Regions from separate parts of the Pseudomonas sp. LBUM1666 genome, predicted to be linked through region 2. Evidence: predicted binding sites of a transcription regulator. Region 2 holds the regulator's gene; each other region holds the start of a gene.

Region 1 (4,081 bases), 2.8 Mb from region 2:
AAACCCTCTACGAAGGCTACGGCCAGCGTTTTCGCATGGAAAAACTGTTGCACGAAGTGCACACCGAACACCAACACCTGGTAATTTTCGAAAATCCGCGCATGGGTCGCGTCATGGCGCTGGACGGCGTGATCCAGACCACCGAAGCCGACGAATTCATCTACCACGAGATGTTGACCCATGTGCCGATCCTGGCGCATGGCGCTGCCAGGCGCGTGCTGATCATCGGTGGCGGCGACGGCGGCATGCTGCGTGAAGTGGCCAAGCACCGCAGTATCGAGCACATCACCATGGTCGAGATCGACGGCACCGTGGTCGACATGTGCAAGGAATTCCTGCCGAACCACTCCAAGGGTGCGTTCGCTGATCCACGCCTGAACCTGGTGATCGACGACGGCATGCGTTTCGTCGCCACCACCACCGAAAAATTCGACGTGATCATTTCCGACTCCACCGACCCGATCGGCCCGGGCGAAGTGTTGTTCTCGGAAAACTTCTACCAGGCTTGCCGTCGCTGCCTGAACGAAGGCGGCATCCTGGTGACCCAGAACGGCACGCCGTTCATGCAAATCGAAGTAGTCAAAACCACCGCCGGGCGCCTGCGCAGCCTGTTCCCGGACTGGCACTTCTATCAGGCGGCCGTGCCGACCTACATCGGCGGCGCCATGACCTTCGCCTGGGGCGCGACCAATACCGCCTATCGCAAATTGTCCCGCGAAACCCTGCAGCAGCGCTTCGCCGGCAGCGGCATCATCACCCGCTACTACAACCCGGAAATCCACATCGGCGCCTTCGCCTTGCCGCAATACGTTCTGCAGGCTGTGAACAAGCCTAGCAACGACTGATATCGAGCAAGCCAGAAAGGGCCCTCTCAGGTTGTGTGAAAACACACCGGAGATGGCCCTTTTTTCATGCTTCACTTATAGAAGGACCGGTTGAACGATTGGCCGGGGTACAAGGTCGAGATACATGTAAGCCCATCCATGGGTTTTATCGAGGAGGCACCTGATGCAAAAGTGGAAAGTCACTTTCGTTGATGATCACGGTGAGCAAGTTGACGAGGTGTTCGAGAGCGAGGAGTGCCCGAACAACGAGCAAGCCGCGAAACTTATTCGCGCCCGGCGTCTGCCTGTGGCTGCCGAACTGGACCTAAACGATCTGGAAGGGCGCACCGATGATCCGACTGTCAAAAGTCTGAAGACCCAGTGCAGCATTGAAATCCTCAGCATCACGCCAATCTGAACATCTCCTGTCACATTCCTAACCAGGCCTTGGCAGCGGCTCTATCTTGAGGCTACTCTGCAATCGAGATCAGCGAACGGATCGCTAAGGTCTGGTCTTGTCAGCTACATGCTTGCTTCCCACCGGCAACGTTGTTGCCGCATCGCTCGCCCCATTCGGTTGCGAGTGCCGGGAATACGGAAAGTCTATCCATCAGTCTGAGGGGGACGTTTCATGAGCACAGCCTATCAAGAAGACATCAGCACCAGCGTCTTGCGCCGCATGAAAGAAGGCGGCTTCGACTTTTCACGATTCCATCCCATCGAGTTCTACGCCATTTTCCCGGACGAGGAGCGGGCACGCAGGGCGGCAGGGCATTACTGTGGTGAATCCTTGAATGCACAAATCAGCGTGCGCGACGACGGCGCGTGGTACCTGGAACTGAGCAAAGTGATGTACGCCACTTATGACGGCATCGGCGATTTTGAGCAGGATTTCGAGGCGGTGGTCGAGCCTTTGGGCGGCATCATCGAAGGATGGGGCGTCAAGCAGGAGGTACGAGGGCGACTCGCATAACTTATGAACAGTGACAACACTCAGCAACGGCTGACCTTCGGGTTGGCCGTTTTCGTTTGTGCGCCAGAAAACTCACCTGGCAAAACCCTGAAGCAAGAATCCGGCGCAAAAAAAACCGCCTGAGCAGGCGGCTAAAGGGAAGTTCGTCAAGATTTTCAGCGAATGCGCGGATTATCCGCATCGACTCCCGGGCAGTGAAATCAACTCTGGCTATGCTGGTGATAGGCGACAACATTGCTTCGCAATGAAGCGGGGGCGATCAGGTGGGGGCATTTACCGCACAGGATTGGTGCGGAGCGTGCAGTGCGATTATCCAACTGATTGATATCAAAGCGTTTATGCCGATGGCACGGGCTTTGCGAAGCCCAGATGTCCGGGTGACAAGGAGTACGGCATGATCCGCACCTATTTTGATGAGATGTACGATGCCGGCGGCCTGGTCCGCCCGCATTATCGGGAGTTTGCCCGTTGGCTGGCCGAAACGCCTGACGAGCTTTTGGCACAACGGCGACGCGAGGCCGATCTGTTATTTCATCGCGCCGGGATTACATTCACGCTCTATGGTGATGAGCAAGGGACAGAGCGCCTGATTCCCTTCGACACCATCCCCCGCAGCATCCCCGCCAGTGAATGGCGAGTTGTCGAGCGCGGCTGTATTCAGCGGGTCAAGGCGTTGAACATGTTCCTCGCCGACCTCTATCACGAGCAGCGCATCATCAAGGCCGGCATCATTCCGGCCGAGCAGGTGCTGGCCAACGAGCAATACCAGTTGGCGATGCAAGGGCTCGATCTGCACCGCGATATCTATTCCCACATCTCTGGGGTCGATCTGGTGCGCGATGGCGACGGCACGTACTACGTGCTCGAAGACAACCTTCGTACACCGAGCGGCGTGAGCTACATGCTCGAAGACCGCAAGATGATGATGCGGTTGTTCCCCGAGTTGTTCGCGGCCCAGCGCATTGCCCCTATCGATCATTATCCGAACCTGTTGCTCGACACCCTGAAAAGCTCCAGCCCGATTGATAACCCGAGCGTGGTGGTGCTGACGCCGGGTCGTTTCAACAGCGCGTTCTTTGAACATGCGTTTCTGGCGCGGGAAATGGGCGTTGAGCTGGTGGAAGGCGCGGACCTGTTCGTGCGCGATGACAAGGTGTTCATGCGCACCACGGACGGGCCGAAAGCCGTCGACGTGATCTACCGGCGCCTCGACGATGCATTCCTTGATCCGTTGGCGTTCAACCCGGACTCGATGCTCGGCGTTCCAGGGCTGCTGTCGTCATACCGCTCCGGCAATGTCGTGCTGGCAAATGCCATCGGCACCGGGGTCGCGGACGACAAGTCGGTGTATCCATTCGTCACGGACATGATCCGTTTCTACCTGGATGAAGAGCCGATTCTGAAGAATGTGCCGACGTGGCAGTGTCGTAATCCCTCCGAACTGTCCCATGTACTGGCCAATCTTCCAGAGCTGGTGGTCAAGGAAACCCAGGGCTCCGGTGGTTACGGAATGCTGGTCGGACCGGCGGCGACGGCGGCGGAAATCGAATCTTTCCGCGCGCGGATCAAAGCCAAGCCCCACGCGTACATCGCCCAACCGACGTTGTCCCTGTCGACCTGTCCGACCTTTGTCGAAAACGGCATCGCTCCACGCCACATCGACCTGCGTCCGTTTGTATTGTCTGGCCGCGAAACCCGGGTTGTGCCCGGCGGTTTGACCCGTGTTGCCCTGCGCGAAGGCTCTCTGGTGGTGAATTCATCCCAGGGCGGTGGAACCAAGGACACCTGGGTGGTCGAGGATTGAAGGAAGCCTGCCATGTTAAGTAGAACTGCCTCGGATTTGTATTGGATGTCGCGTTACCTGGAGCGGGCGGAAAACCTCGCACGGATGCTCGACATCAGTTATTCGCTTTCGCTGATGCCGCAGGATGGTCGCGGTGACGGTCTGCACGAACTCGCCATGCCGTTGCTGATCACTGGCACCCTGGACGATTATCTGGAGCGCCACGGTGATTTGCATGCTGAACGGCTGCTGCATTTCTTCGCCCTGGACGCGGCCAACCCGGCGAGCATCTACAGTTGCCTCGGCGCCGCGCGGGCCAGTGCCCATGCGGTGCGTGGGCGAATCACCGCCGACATGTGGGAAAACATCAATGCCACTTGGCTGGAAATCCGCGGGATAGCGGATCAAGGCTTGAGTCGCTACGGCATGAGTCGATTCTGCGAGTGGATCAAGGAACGTTCCCACCTGTTCCGCGGCGCGTCCTACGGCACGATCATGCGT
Region 2 (4,081 bases):
TACCACGCCTCGCAAAACCGCGTTGTATTGATCGATCGTGCCAAAGTCATCGACAAGGACAACAACGTCACCCAAGGCGAGAAAATCGTCTACGACACGGTGAAAAAACTGGCGAGCGCCGGTCGCGCCACGGGCAACAAGGTCACCGAGTCGCGTCCGCGCATCGACATGGTGATCCAGCCCAAGCCGAAAACCGACGAGAAAAAGGCCCAGTAATGGCAACTCTGAAAGCTCAGCATCTGGCCAAGAGCTACAAGAGCCGCCAGGTCGTGCGCGACGTCAGCCTGTCGATCGACAGCGGTCAGATCGTCGGCCTGCTGGGTCCTAACGGCGCCGGCAAGACCACCTGCTTTTACATGATTGTCGGCCTGGTACAGGCCGATCAGGGCCGCGTACTGATTGACGACCTGGATGTCAGCCACCAGCCTATGCACGGTCGTGCGAAGGCCGGCATCGGCTATCTTCCGCAAGAGGCATCGATCTTCCGCAAACTCTCGGTAGCCGACAACATCATGGCGATCCTCGAGACCCGCAAGGAACTCGACAAGGCCGGTCGTCGCAAAGAGCTGGAAAGCCTGCTGCAGGAATTCCACATCAGCCACATCCGCGACAATCTCGGCATGAGCCTGTCCGGTGGTGAACGCCGCCGCGTGGAAATCGCCCGGGCACTGGCCACCAACCCGAAATTCATCCTGCTCGACGAACCTTTCGCCGGCGTGGACCCGATTTCGGTGGGCGACATCAAGCAGATCATCTATCACCTCAAGGCCAAGGGCATTGGCGTGCTGATCACTGACCACAACGTCCGTGAAACCCTGGATATCTGCGAAACCGCCTACATCGTCAACGATGGCCAGCTGATCGCCGAAGGTGACTCTGCCACCATCCTGGCCAACGACCTGGTCAAGGAAGTGTATCTGGGCCATGAGTTCCGCCTGTAAGCACTGAGGTGTCTGGCTGGTTGCTCGGGCGCTTGTCTCGATAAAAAATCAACATTTTTTTATTGTTACAGCGCTCTAGGCAAACGCTGCAGTTTCGGGCATATAATTTGCTTATGTTTGGCGCTCCGGCGCCCTGTAGTGGATGGCGCATGTGCGCCGGCGAATAAGGTGTTAAGCCCCTGCCATGAAACCATCGCTAGTCTTGAGAATGGGCCAGCAGCTGACGATGACACCGCAGCTGCAACAGGCCATCCGCCTGCTCCAATTGTCGACCCTGGACCTGCAACAGGAAATCCAGGAGGCCCTGGAGTCCAATCCGATGCTCGAACGCCAGGAAGAAGGCGACGACTTCGATAACGCCGACCCCTTGGCCGACAAAGCCGAACAGCAACCCAACGCTGACATTCAGGAACCCTCCTACCAGGAAACCGCCCCGACGGTTGATAACCTCGAGGAAGGCGACTGGAACGAGCGCATCCCCAACGAACTGCCCGTCGATACCGCGTGGGAAGACGTCTACCAGACCAGCGCCAGCAGCCTGCCGAGCAACGATGACGACGAGTGGGACTTCACCACCCGGACATCGGCCGGCGAAAGCCTGCAAAGCCACCTGCTGTGGCAACTGAACCTGGCCCCGATGTCCGACACCGATCGCCTGATCGCCGTGACCCTGATCGACTGCATCAACAATCAGGGCTACCTGGACGAAACCCTCGAGGAGATTCTCGAAGCCTTCGACCCGGAGCTGGACATCGAACTGGACGAAATCGAAGCCGTCCTGCACCGCATCCAGCAATTCGAACCCGCAGGCATCGGCGCCCGCAACCTGGGCGAATGCCTGCTGCTGCAATTGCGTCAGTTGCCCGCCAAGACGCCTTGGCTGGTCGAGGCCAAACGCCTGGTCACCGATTACATCGACCTGCTCGGCAGCCGCGATTACAGCCAGCTGATGCGTCGGATGAAGCTCAAGGAAGACGAACTGCGCCAAGTGATTGAACTGGTGCAGAGCCTCAACCCGCGCCCAGGCTCGCAAATCGAGTCCAGCGAAGCCGAATACGTCGTTCCCGACGTGATCGTACGCAAGGACAACGAGCGCTGGCTGGTGGAGCTGAACCAGGAATCCGTGCCACGACTGCGGGTCAACGCTCAATACGCCGGTTTCGTGCGCCGCGCCGACACCAGCGCCGACAACACCTTCATGCGCAATCAGTTGCAAGAAGCCCGCTGGTTCATCAAGAGCCTGCAAAGCCGCAACGAAACCCTGATGAAAGTAGCCACTCAGATCGTCGAGCATCAGCGCGGTTTTCTTGAATACGGCGACGAAGCCATGAAACCGCTGGTCCTGCATGACATCGCTGAAGCGGTGGGCATGCACGAGTCGACGATTTCACGGGTGACCACGCAGAAATTCATGCATACCCCACGGGGCATATATGAACTGAAATACTTTTTCTCCAGCCACGTCAGCACCTCCGAGGGCGGTGAATGCTCGTCCACGGCGATCCGCGCGATCATCAAAAAACTGGTTGCCGCGGAAAATCAGAAAAAGCCGTTGAGTGACAGCAAGATCGCTGGTTTACTGGAGGCACAAGGCATTCAGGTGGCTCGCCGCACCGTCGCCAAGTACCGCGAATCCTTAGGGATCGCGCCTTCGAGCGAACGCAAGCGGTTGATGTAGAGCCACGCCACAGCGTTCCAGTGGCAGGCATTTCTGCCTGCCGCTTTATGCACTGGCAACGAAGGAGAAGCTGTATGCAAGTCAACATCAGTGGACACCAACTGGAAGTGACCGAACCTCTTCGCACCTACATCGGCGAAAAACTCGAACGATTAGAGAGGCATTTCGACAAGATCACCAACGTGCAAGTCACGATGACGGTCGAAAAGCTCAAGCAGAAAATCGAAGCCACGCTGCATATTCCCGGCAATGAAGTGGTCGCAAACGCGGAGCATACCGATATGTACGCGGCGATCGACGCACTGACCGACAAGCTGGATAAACAACTCAAAAAGCATAAGGAAAAGACCCAAAGCCTCCTCCAGGGCGCGACCGGTCGTTAACACTCCCAACCCATGATCCGACTTGAAAGCATCCTGACCCCCGGCCGTTCCCTCGTGAACGTGCCGGGCGGCAGTAAAAAGAAAGCCCTCGAGCAAATTGCCAACCTTATCCACAAAGAAGTGCCGGATCTGGAGATGCAAGATGTCTTCGAGGCTCTGATTGCCCGTGAAAAACTCGGCTCAACCGGTTTTGGCAACGGCATCGCCATTCCCCACTGCCGCCTGAAGGGCTGCTCCTCGCCCATCAGCGCCCTGATGCACCTTGACGCACCCATTGATTTCGACGCCATCGACGGTGCCCCGGTTGACCTGTTGTTCGTTCTGCTGGTCCCGGAAGCCGCTACCGATGCGCACCTGGAGTTACTGCGCCAGATCGCCAGCATGCTCGACCGCAAGGAAGTGCGCGAAAAACTGCGCAGCGCCCCGAGCAATGAAGCCTTGTATCAGGTTGTCCTGGACGAGCAAAACGGTCATTAATCATGCGCTTGATCATCGTCAGTGGCCGCTCCGGCTCAGGTAAAAGTACCGCACTCGATGTTCTCGAGGACAACGGCTACTACTGCATCGACAACCTGCCCGCCGGTCTGCTGCCGGAACTGGCCGAACGCGCGTTGATTCACACCGAGCTGGCACAACCGCTGGTTGCCGTATCCATCGATGCGCGCAACTTGCCGAGTCACTTGTCGCGGTTTCCCGAATTGCTGGAAGAAGTGCGCAGCCGGCATATCAAGTGTGATGTGCTTTATCTGGACGCCGACGAAGAAACCTTGCTCAAACGTTTCTCGGAAACCCGCCGTCGTCACCCGCTGAGCAATGCCAATCGCTCGCTGGCCGAGGCCATCAACGATGAAACCGCCCTGCTCGGGCCGATTGCCGACCTCGCCGATCTCAAAGTAAACACCACCAACCTGAACCTGTATCAGCTGCGAGATACCATCAAGCTGCGCCTGCTGAACCAGCCGGAACCCGGTACGGCGTTCCTGGTGGAGTCTTTCGGCTTCAAGCGTGGCATGCCGGTGGACGCTGATCTGGTGTTCGACGTGCGCTGCCTGCCGAACCCTTACTGGAAGCCAGAGTTG
Region 3 (4,081 bases), 1.2 Mb from region 2:
GGCGTTCTCGTTGATGGTCAACGACGCCGAGGTATGCTGCAGCCACAAATGCAACAGACCGACCCGACATGCCTTGAGTTCAGGCAGGCCGGCGAGTAACTCGTCCGTTACCAGATGAAAGCCCCGGGGCCTCGCCCGCAGGGTAATCAGAGTCTGTTGCCACATACAGTTCTCCGCACGTTCGGGGCGCATTCTAGCGCGCTCTGGGAAAAAACAAAGGCCCTAATATTCCTTCTATCATGTAAGCCATTGGCCGCAGAAAAACGCTCGTCGTAAACGCCACTAAACATGTACGAAAAAACCTTTCAGCAGTTCCTTCACTGACAAACTCCAGACAAAAAAATGCCCGGCAAGCCGGGCAAGTTTTTTTGTGCGCGTACTTACAAGTTGTAGCCGCGTTCGTTGTGGAGCGCCAGATCGATGCCGACCGCCTCTTCTTCCTCAGTGATGCGCAGACCCATGACGGCGTCCAGGACCTTGAGAATGATATAGGTGACGATCGCGGTGTAGATCACCGTGAAGCCCACGCCTTTCATCTGAATCCAGACTTGTGCACCGATGTCGGTGACAGTGCCGAAGCCACCCAGGGCCGGTGCAGCGAAGACACCGGTCAGGATCGCGCCGAGGATACCGCCGATGCCGTGCACACCGAAGGCGTCCAGGGAATCGTCATAACCGAGTTTGCGTTTCAGGGTGGTGGCGCAGAAGAAGCACACCACGCCGGCTGCCAGGCCGATGACCAGAGCCCCCATCGGGCCCACGGTGCCAGCGGCTGGCGTGATTGCAACCAGACCGGCCACAACACCCGAAGCGATACCCAGAGCACTTGGTTTGCCATGAGTGACCCACTCGGCGAACATCCAACCCAATGCAGCGGCGGCGGTTGCGATCTGGGTCACCAGCATCGCCATACCGGCAGTGCCGTTGGCCGCAGCAGCGGAACCGGCGTTGAAGCCGAACCAGCCGACCCACAGCATCGCAGCGCCCATCAGGGTGTAACCGAGGTTGTGCGGCGCCATCGGGGTAGTCGGGAAGCCTTTGCGTTTGCCCAGTACCAGGCAGGCAATCAGACCGGCCACACCGGCGTTGATGTGCACCACGGTGCCGCCAGCGAAGTCCAGCACGCCCCAGTCCCACATCAGGCCGCCGTTACCGGACCAGACCATGTGCGCAATCGGTGCATAAACCAGAGTGAACCAGACGCCCATGAAGATCAGCATCGCGGAGAACTTCATCCGCTCGGCGAAAGCACCGACGATCAGCGCAGGGGTGATGATGGCGAAGGTCATCTGGAAGGTGATGAACACCGCCTCAGGGAACAGCGCCGCGGGACCGGTCAGGCTCGATGGCGTGACACCGGCGAGGAATGCCTTGCCCATGCCGCCGAAGAATGAGTTGAAGTTGACGACGCCCTGTTCCATGCCGGTGGTATCGAACGCGATGCTGTAGCCATAAATGACCCACAGGATGCTGATCAGGCCGGTAATGGCGAAGCACTGCATCATCACGGAAAGAATGTTTTTCGACCGAACCATGCCGCCGTAGAACAGCGCGAGGCCGGGAATGGTCATGAACAGCACGAGGGCTGTCGAGGTCATCATCCAGGCGGTGTCGCCGGAGTTGAGGACTGGGGCTGCCACTTCGTCTGCCGCCATAACCAGGCCGGGCATTACGAGGGACAACAGGGCTCCTAGCCCTGCGAATTTACGCAGAGTCATATTGTTTTCTCCTGGGGCGTTGGGTTTGTGGCGGCTTAGATTGCGTCGGTATCGGTTTCGCCGGTACGGATGCGAATCGCCTGTTCCAGATTGACCACGAAGATCTTGCCGTCACCGATCTTGCCGGTGTTGGCAGCCTTGGTTATCGCCTCGATAACCCGGTCAAGATCCTTGTCGTCAATGGCGACATCAATCTTCACCTTTGGCAGGAAATCGACCACGTATTCCGCGCCGCGATACAGCTCGGTGTGACCCTTCTGCCGACCGAAGCCTTTGACTTCAGTAACGGTAATGCCCTGCACGCCGATCTCGGACAGCGACTCGCGTACGTCGTCCAGTTTGAACGGCTTGATGATGGCAGTGACTAGCTTCATGAAAACTCTCTCCCGAATTGGTGGACTTGCCCCAGGAAAACAAACCCGACTCAAGTCTAAGCGCAGTGCCTGGCTTTGTAACGCATCGTCGGCCTTACCTGCCCGTCCGACGCCTGCTAACCACTCCGCACGAAACACTTCCCCCGTTCCGCTTGGCGCACTGCATTCGTCACAGCGACTGCATCAGTGCATGGGTCACTAGCAACTAAGCAGAAAGCTTGCCATCTCGCCAAAACCCACTGATTTCAAGCCTTTGGCCGCTGCGGCAAGCTGCTTCGCGCAAATGGCCCGACGGATACGCACAACAACAGTGCGCAGCCGTCCGTCCCCATGCGCGAAAAGCGTGCGCCCCTGACTGCGAGATTGACTATAGACACTGCGTGGTACACTGCCCGCCATTGTTGACAGGACATTTCCCATGCTCGCACCCAAAGACTTCCTCGATGCCCTGAGCGGCACCGCCTCCCGCCTCTTCAGCGGCGACACCCCGCTGCCGAAAAGCGAAATCGAAAGCCAGTTCAAGGCTCTGTTGCAGAGCGGCTTCAGCAAGCTGGATCTGGTGAGCCGGGAAGAGTTTGATAGCCAGATGGTTGTGCTGGCACGGACGCGGGCTCGGTTGGAGAGTCTTGAGGCGAAGGTGGCGGAGCTTGAGGCGAAGCTGAATCCACCCACGGAGTAACACCACCGATTCCACTGTGAAACCCAATCCACTGTGGGAGCGAGCCTGCTCGCGATAAGGTCGGAACGACCTTCAGATTCAACTGTAGGAGCTGCCGAAGGCTGCGATCTTTTGATCTTTAAGCGCTCTAAAATCCAGGCACCTTCCTACAACAAAACCACCGCCGTCCGATTGCGCCGCAGAGCCCCGGTTCCTAAGCTCACCCTCAGCTGAATATTTCAGCACTGGGTTTGGCGACCTGGAACCAAGCAATGCAGCGCACCTCGTTCGATATCAGGTATTTCTTTCCCGATTCGAATTATGGCGGCTGTGTGTGGGAGACCTTAGGGTCTGCCGGTATTCGCTTGGCCGGTTCGCCAACCCGCACGCAGCTGCCACCCTTATTGTTTGGCGACGATAAGTGGCAGTCATCTACCAAGCGAAATTTGGGTACTGCTCGATGGACGAAAACTATCTGACTCCTCACGTCTTCACCCGCCACAAACTCCACCTCCACGCTCTCCTTCTACAAAACCAACCTTGGTTCAGCGCCCGCGACCTCGGCCGCCTCCTACGCCTCCACCTCGACGAACGAGCCGTCCGAAAACTCGACCCCGACCAACGCCAAACATTACGAACGCTCATCCACGGATGCATCGAAAACACCCTGCTAATCAGCGAGTCTGGCGTCTACGCATTGCTGGTCTATCACTACTGCCCCGAATACCGAACCCTGCGCGAATGGCTAACCCACGACGTAGTGCCAGCCCTCAGAGACGCCCAACAACCCACATCAACCGAACGCCCGATACTGAGCCTGCTGAACTGGCCAGAGATGTCGTTGAGTTTGCTGCACTGGAATAACCAGCCGTGGATTCGCTTGCAGGATGTTCCGCAGATGCTGGCGGATAGTGAACGGCCGCAGCGCTCGATCAATGCACCGTGGTGGAAGCGTGCTTCCCGAATACTCCAGGCATTCTGAACGACAAAAAAAACCCCACGTTATAGCGTGGGGTTCGTTCAGGAATTGAGGATCAGGCGCAGTGCGGAAGCCGCTCAACCTGATCCCGGATCGCTGCCCCTCGCTCAATCTCGGCTTTGCGCAAATCGTAAGTCGATTGCAGGTTCAGCCAAAATTCCGGGGTCGTGTCCAGACAGATAGATAGCCTTAGAGCCATATCAGCGCTGACACCCCGACGTTGGAGCACGATGTCGTTCACCGTTGGTGTCGAAACGCTCAATGCTCTAGCCAAGGCTGCCGCCGTAAGGCTCAGAGGCTCCAGGTATTCCTCTTTGAGGATCTCGCCGGGGTGAACCGGGCGCATACCATT

What was found. The regulator sigma-54, encoded in region 2, starts transcription at its own class of promoters, with help from an activator protein. The targets are predictions, from matches to a motif close to ANTGGCATNNANNTTGCTNT.
Region 1: the regulator sigma-54 is predicted to act here: its motif matches at 2,141-2,160, upstream of ACA056_RS20055 (circularly permuted type 2 ATP-grasp protein).
Region 3: the regulator sigma-54 is predicted to act here: its motif matches at 2,299-2,318, upstream of glnK (P-II family nitrogen regulator).

What each region holds. Positions count from the first base shown of each region.
Region 1 covers NZ_CP166789.1:4,389,069-4,393,149, reverse strand. Annotated here, with positions in the region: gene speE (polyamine aminopropyltransferase) at 1-845, shown strand, start outside; gene ACA056_RS20065 (hypothetical protein) at 1,009-1,242, shown strand; gene ACA056_RS20060 (ribonuclease E inhibitor RraB) at 1,456-1,797, shown strand; gene ACA056_RS20055 (circularly permuted type 2 ATP-grasp protein) at 2,192-3,601, shown strand; gene ACA056_RS20050 (alpha-E domain-containing protein) at 3,614-4,081, shown strand, end outside.
Region 2 covers NZ_CP166789.1:927,542-931,622, reverse strand. Annotated here, with positions in the region: gene lptA (lipopolysaccharide transport periplasmic protein LptA) at 1-216, shown strand, start outside; gene lptB (LPS export ABC transporter ATP-binding protein) at 216-941, shown strand; gene ACA056_RS04065 (RNA polymerase factor sigma-54) at 1,126-2,619, shown strand; gene hpf (ribosome hibernation-promoting factor, HPF/YfiA family) at 2,694-3,002, shown strand; gene ptsN (PTS IIA-like nitrogen regulatory protein PtsN) at 3,015-3,479, shown strand; gene rapZ (RNase adapter RapZ) at 3,482-4,081, shown strand, end outside.
Region 3 covers NZ_CP166789.1:6,043,545-6,047,625, forward strand. Annotated here, with positions in the region: gene ACA056_RS27965 (secondary thiamine-phosphate synthase enzyme YjbQ) at 1-165, opposite strand, end outside; gene ACA056_RS27970 (ammonium transporter) at 381-1,718, opposite strand; gene glnK (P-II family nitrogen regulator) at 1,754-2,092, opposite strand; gene ACA056_RS27980 (accessory factor UbiK family protein) at 2,511-2,771, shown strand; gene ACA056_RS27985 (BRO-N domain-containing protein) at 3,211-3,732, shown strand; gene ACA056_RS27990 (HigA family addiction module antitoxin) at 3,785-4,081, opposite strand, start outside.